2 regions of the Priestia sp. JV24 genome follow, and region 1 is predicted to be linked to the other one. Evidence: a T-box and tRNA genes for the amino acid it is inferred to sense, from the RefSeq annotation. Region 1 holds a T-box; the other holds one or more tRNA genes.

The links. A T-box is a leader RNA that pairs with one kind of tRNA and senses whether it is charged. The one in region 1 lies ahead of pheS (phenylalanine--tRNA ligase subunit alpha), so its partner is inferred to be a tRNA-Phe.
Region 2: it encodes a tRNA-Phe, which carries the amino acid that the T-box ahead of pheS (phenylalanine--tRNA ligase subunit alpha) is inferred to sense. The anticodon was not compared.

The regions. Positions count from the first base shown of each region.
Region 1 is NZ_JAPCIN010000023.1:685,306-688,722, forward strand. Features, by position in the region: gene pheT (phenylalanine--tRNA ligase subunit beta) at 1-898, opposite strand, end outside; gene pheS (phenylalanine--tRNA ligase subunit alpha) at 912-1,946, opposite strand; T-box leader at 2,001-2,236, opposite strand; gene OK414_RS24815 (TrmH family RNA methyltransferase) at 2,285-3,049, opposite strand; gene sspI (small acid-soluble spore protein SspI) at 3,190-3,396, shown strand.
Region 2 is NZ_JAPCIN010000024.1:337,224-340,640, reverse strand. Features, by position in the region: gene OK414_RS27330 (adenylosuccinate synthase) at 1-1,271, shown strand, start outside; tRNA gene OK414_RS27325 (tRNA-Lys) at 1,440-1,512, shown strand; tRNA gene OK414_RS27320 (tRNA-Glu) at 1,528-1,599, shown strand; tRNA gene OK414_RS27315 (tRNA-Asp) at 1,626-1,701, shown strand; tRNA gene OK414_RS27310 (tRNA-Phe) at 1,706-1,778, shown strand; gene yycF (response regulator YycF) at 2,041-2,748, shown strand; gene walK (cell wall metabolism sensor histidine kinase WalK) at 2,755-3,417, shown strand, end outside.

The sequences.
Region 1 (3,417 bases):
CAAGTGTTACAAACTTTTCGCCTTCTGACGCGTGACGTACAACAATTTCTTTTGAACCAAGACGATCATAGTCAAAAGCATGCAGCGGCTGGCCGTATTCAAGCAAAATATAGTTGGTAATATCAACAACGTTGTTATGAGGTCGAATACCAGCTGCCATTAAACGCGTTTGCATCCATAATGGTGACGGAGCAATTTTTACGTTTTTCACAACGCGCGCTACGTAAAGCGGATTGTCTTCTTTTGCCTCTACTTTAACGGAAATATAATCAGCTGCTTGCTCATCAGACGTTTGCACGTTTACTGACGGATACTTCACTTCACGACGTAAAATAGCAGCCACTTCATGTGCTACACCTAACATACTTAAGCAGTCTGACCGGTTTGGTGTTAGCCCTAGTTCTAATACTTCATCGTTTAAGTTTAATGCATCTAGTGCATCCGCTCCTACTTCAGCATCGCTTGGGAACACGAAGATACCTTCTTGATAATCTTTTGCCACAAGCTTGCTTTCAATGCCAAGCTCTTGAAGAGAACAAATCATACCGTTCGATTCTTCACCGCGAAGCTTAGCACGCTTGATTTTAAAGTTACCTGGAAGTACAGCTCCCACTTTTGCAACCGCTACTTTTTGACCTTGTGCCACGTTCGGTGCTCCGCACACGATTTGAACGATTTCTCCTCCGCCAAGATCTACTTGACAGCGGCTTAATTTATCAGCATTCGGATGCTGTTCACGTTCTACAACGTGACCAATTACCACTCCGCTGATGCCTTTATTTAAGTTTTCTACACCTTCAACTTCAATTCCACTTTTTGTGATTTTATCTGCTAACTCTTCTGCCCTTACGCCTGATAAGTCAACATACTCTTGTAACCAACGATAAGATACAAACATCGTAGTCCCTCCTTTATACTTGTTTAAATTGATCTAAGAAACGAACATCATTTGTATAGAAATGACGAATATCATCCACGCCGTGTTTTAACATAGCAATACGCTCTACACCGATTCCAAAAGCAAAACCACGATATTTAGTTGAATCGTATCCAGCCATTTCAAGAACATTTGGATGAACCATGCCAGCTCCTAAAATTTCAATCCAGCCTGTTTGTTTACACACATTACAGCCTTTACCTCCACATTTTGCACACGATACGTCTACTTCTACAGACGGCTCAGTGAATGGGAAGAAACTTGGACGAAGACGAATTTCACGGTCTGCACCGAACATCTTTTTCACAAATACTTCAAGCGTGCCTTTTAAATCGCTCATACGAATGTTTTCGTCTACTACAAGACCTTCAATTTGCATGAATTGATGAGAATGCGTAGCATCATCGTCATCGCGGCGATACACTTTACCTGGGCAGATAATTTTAACAGGTCCTTTGCCTTCATTCTTGTTCATAACACGAGCTTGAACAGTTGATGTATGCGTACGAAGAAGCGTTTCTTCCGTAATATAGAACGTATCTTGCATATCACGTGCTGGGTGACCTTTTGGCAAGTTCAGCGCTTCGAAATTATAGTAGTCCTGCTCTACTTCCGGTCCTTCTGCTACTTCATAGCCCATTCCTAAGAATAAATCTTCTACTTCTTCAACCACGCTTGTTAGCGGGTGATGCGTACCTGCTTTAACAGGGCGTCCTGGCAGCGTTACGTCGATTGTTTCTGAAGCAAGTTTACGCTCTACCTCAGCTGTTTCTAACGCCGTTTGCTTTTCTTCAATTTTAGATGCAATAGCTTCACGCACTTCATTTGCAAGTGCTCCCATTACAGGACGCTCTTCAGCTGAAAGTTTTCCCATACCGCGAAGTACTTCTGTGATAGGGCCTTTCTTTCCTAAATAAGCTACGCGTACGTCGTTTAATTCTTTTAAAGCACTTGCTGCTTCGACTTTTGCAATTGCTTCTTGTTGAAGTTCTTGTAAACGTTCTTTCATCACTTATTCCTCCTTTTAACGTAAAAAATGACAAATAAAAAAACCTCCTCCCAAAAAAGGGACGAGGATTAGTCGCGTTACCACCCTTGTTAACTATATACACAGACGTATACAGTTCACTTCATTCAAGTTAACGGAATCTCCGGAACACCTTTACATCTATGTAAGATGGTCTAAGTGTCAACTCAAGAGGTGAATTCACTTATTACATTTATAAAAATGCTTTCAGTCGCGGCATTTTCTCCCTGCATAAACGGACATAAGCTACTGCTCTCTTTCATCGTTTTTTACATATGTAACTATTGTATTATTATAGTGAAAACACGTTCTCGATGCAACTACATTCCGCGTAAATAATAAAGTAAGATTCCAGAAGCGATGGCAACATTTAGCGACTCGCTCTTTCCATAGATGGGAATGTACAGATTCTGATCCGTTTGTTCCAGCACTTTCTCGCTTACGCCGTTTCCTTCATTTCCCACAATCAGCGCAAATTTGTTTGAAGGTTTTACGTGTGTGTAGACCTTTCCATTTTGTAACGACGTGCCGTAAACTGCGATGCCTCTTTCTTTTAACAGTGAAATCATTTCGAGTAAATCGCCTTTTACAATTGGAAGATGAAAAATAGCTCCTTGCGTTGAACGAACGACTTTTGGGTTGTACACATCCACGCTGCCCTCTCCAACGATAATAGCGTCCACTCCGGCAGCATCAGCAGTTCGAATAATCGTACCTAGGTTACCTGGATCTTGCACCGCATCTAAAAGCAATACTTTCTGTGCTGTATGAATGATTTCTGCATGCTTCGTTTGAAAACACACAGCGATAATTCCTTGAGGTGTTTCGGTGTCAGATAATAATTTGATTATTGCTTCGTTGACAACGGTTATTTCGATACCGTCTATGTTCCACTGTGCTGGCACTTCGATCGATTCGCGTATAATTAGTTCCTTTACGCAATCCTTATTTTTGATAGCTTCTTCGACTAAATGAAAGCCTTCTACCATAAAAAGGCCCTGCTTATCACGGTCTTTTTTATTATGCAGCTTTTTCCACGCTTTTACCTGCGGATTTTTAACTGAATCAATTTGTTTCACAAACATAACTCCTTTATCTATATAAAAATAAATAGTTCGATTACATTTTGCTCAATAATCATTAGATAAGTTTCACTTTATTGTACATAGAAATCGCAAAGAAAACAAAAACTATTGGTAACTTTACGATAGCTGAGGTGAAAATGATGGATCTTAATTTACGAAATGCTGTTATTGCAAATGTTTCAGGAAACTCAAAAGAAGAGCTTGAAGCTACAATTTCTGACGCTATTCAAAGCGGCGAAGAAAAAATGCTCCCTGGACTTGGTGTTTTATTTGAGGTGCTTTGGGAAAAGTCTCCAGAATCAGAAAAAGAAGAAATTCTGACAACGCTTGAAAACGGTTTAAAATAAATAGCCTTGTCCTATGTACAG
Region 2 (3,417 bases), on a different contig from region 1:
TAGTAGGAACACAATGGGGAGATGAAGGAAAAGGGAAGATTACAGACTTCCTATCAGAAAATGCAGAAGTGATTGCACGTTACCAAGGTGGGAACAATGCAGGTCACACAATTAAGTTTAATGGTGAAACTTATAAGTTACATTTAATTCCTTCAGGTATTTTTTATAATGACAAAACGTGTGTAATTGGAAACGGTATGGTTGTCGATCCAAAAGCGCTTGTTCAAGAATTAAAATACTTACATGATCGCGGTGTAACAACAGAAAACTTACGTATTAGTAACCGAGCTCATGTGATTCTTCCATATCATTTAAAATTAGATGAAGTTGAAGAAGAACGTAAAGGTGAAAATAAGATTGGTACAACGAAAAAAGGTATTGGACCAGCTTATATGGATAAAGCAGCACGTGTTGGTATTCGAATTGCCGATTTACTAGACCGTGAAGTATTTGAAGCAAAATTAACACAAAACTTAGCTGAAAAGAATCGCCTTCTTGAAAAAATGTATGAAGTAGAAGGCTTTACATTAGAAGAAATTTTAGATGAGTACTATGAGTATGGTCAACAAGTTGCAAAATATGTTGTGGATACATCAGTAGTATTAAATGATGCGTTAGACGAAGGACGTCGTGTACTATTCGAAGGCGCACAAGGTGTTATGTTAGATATCGATCAAGGAACATATCCATTTGTTACATCTTCAAACCCAGTAGCGGGTGGAGTAACAATTGGTTCTGGTGTAGGTCCATCTAAAATCAAACACGTTGTAGGTGTATCAAAAGCGTATACAACTCGTGTTGGTGACGGCCCTTTCCCAACTGAATTAACAAACGAAATCGGTGATCAAATCCGTGAAGTAGGACGTGAATATGGTACAACAACTGGTCGTCCTCGCCGTGTAGGTTGGTTCGACAGTGTAGTTGTACGTCATGCTCGTCGCGTTAGTGGAATCACAGATTTATCTTTAAACTCAATTGATGTATTAACGGGAATTGAGACATTAAAGATTTGCGTAGCTTATCGTTATAAAGGGGAAGTTATGGAAGAATTCCCTGCTAGCTTAAAAACACTTGCAGAGTGCGAACCTGTATATGAAGAGCTTCCAGGTTGGACAGAAGATATTACGGGTGTGAAAACATTAGATGAGTTACCTGATAACGCTCGCCACTACTTAGAGCGCGTGTCTCAATTAACAGGTATTCCTTTATCTATTTTCTCTGTAGGTCCAGATCGTACACAAACAAATGTATTACGTGGTGTATATAGCTAAATAAAAAAGGTTAGCTCCTCGAGAGCTAACCTTTTTTATTTATAATTGGTGCTTTGTTAACAAGATTTTTTAAAAAAGTTCAATAATAAAAAGAAAGTTTTAAAAAAACTATTGCATTCATATGAAATATCATGTTATTATAATAAGCGTCGCTAAGAGATATAACATGAGCCATTAGCTCAGTTGGTAGAGCATCTGACTTTTAATCAGAGGGTCGAAGGTTCGAGTCCTTCATGGCTCACTTTTGTTACAACGTGGCCCGTTGGTCAAGCGGTTAAGACACCGCCCTTTCACGGCGGTAACACGGGTTCGAATCCCGTACGGGTCATTTTTAATACATAGCATATAGACTGAGGTCCCGTGGTGTAGCGGTTAACATGCCTGCCTGTCACGCAGGAGATCGCGGGTTCGATTCCCGTCGGGACCGCCATTTTGGCTCGGTAGCTCAGTTGGTAGAGCAAAGGACTGAAAATCCTTGTGTCGGCGGTTCGATTCCGTCCCGAGCCATCAAAAAGCATGACTTTATTTAAAGTCATGCTTTTTTCTTTTATTTACATTTAAAAGAAAACGTTATTTGCTTTGTATCTCTTTTGTGGTAATATATTACTTTTGTATTTAGAGATGGTTGAAAATCATATATCTTCATGTATAGTAGAGGATGAACTTGTGACGTTTCAAGGGTTATCAAGTATAATAAAACTACGGTATTCAAACAGTATGAATACTATCTTTTATATTTTGCTTCAACTAATAAAGGAGAACGATGATCATGGATAAACGTATTTTAGTCGTAGATGACGAAAAGCCGATTGCAGATATTTTAAAGTTTAATTTGCAAAAAGAAGGTTACGAAGTATTTTGTGCTTATGATGGCGTAGAAGCACTTGAAAAAGTGGAAGAAGTACAGCCTGAAATGATTTTATTAGATATTATGCTTCCTCAGAAAGATGGAATGGAAGTTTGCCGAGAAGTGCGCAAAAAATATGATATGCCAATTATCATGTTAACAGCAAAAGACTCTGAAATTGACAAAGTTTTAGGTCTAGAATTAGGTGCAGATGATTATGTAACTAAGCCGTTTAGTACGCGTGAATTATTAGCACGTGTAAAAGCTAATTTACGTAGACATCAGCAGGTAGCTGTTCCAACGGAAGAAAGCGAAACGAATGAAATTACGATTGGAGCACTTGTTATTCACCCAGATGCCTATATCGTGTCTAAGCGCGGAGAAACGATTGAACTGACTCACCGTGAATTTGAGCTGCTGCATTATTTAGCGAAGCACATTGGACAAGTCATGACGCGTGAACACTTGCTTCAAACTGTATGGGGTTATGACTATTTTGGTGATGTGCGTACGGTAGATGTAACAGTTCGAAGATTACGTGAAAAAATTGAAGATAATCCAAGCCATCCAATGTGGATTGTAACAAGACGTGGAGTAGGCTATTATTTACGCAGCCCAGAGCAGGAGTAATTTTAGATGAAGAAAGTAAGGCTCCTGCAATCTATTCACTTAAAGTTTGTATTGATTTATGTGCTGCTCATTTTAATTGCGATGCAAATTATTGGGGTCTATTTTGCACGACAATTAGAAAAAGAATTAGTTAACAACTTTCGAACGTCTCTTCAAGAGCGGACAGACTTGCTGACGTATAACATTGGACAAGAAATGGTGAAAAATCGTGATGATGATTCACCCACCCTTGAGGAAGACTTAAAGACTATTTTACGAGATTTTGCTTCAAGACCCAATTTAGCTTCAAATGATATGAATGACATCTCTGAAGTAAGAGTCATTGACCAAAATAGAAGAATCATTGCTACATCGAACTCAAATCCTCAACAGATCATAGGTAAAAAGACTAATGATTTAGCGATTACAAATGCGTTGTTAGCAGGAACTAACTCTGATAATGTATTTGTTGATCAAAGCGGACAGCGAATCAGAGTTATGATACAGCCTATTCGTTTACAGGATAAAGTAGGTGCCAGTCAATCAAATTCAACCAATAAAAATGGAAAAATTCAGTCTAGCGAAGAAATCTTAGGTGCTATTTACTTAACAGCTTCCATGGAGCCTGTTTACGATCAAATGAGTAATATCAATCAGATCTTTAAGGCAGGTACGGTGATTGCTCTTTTT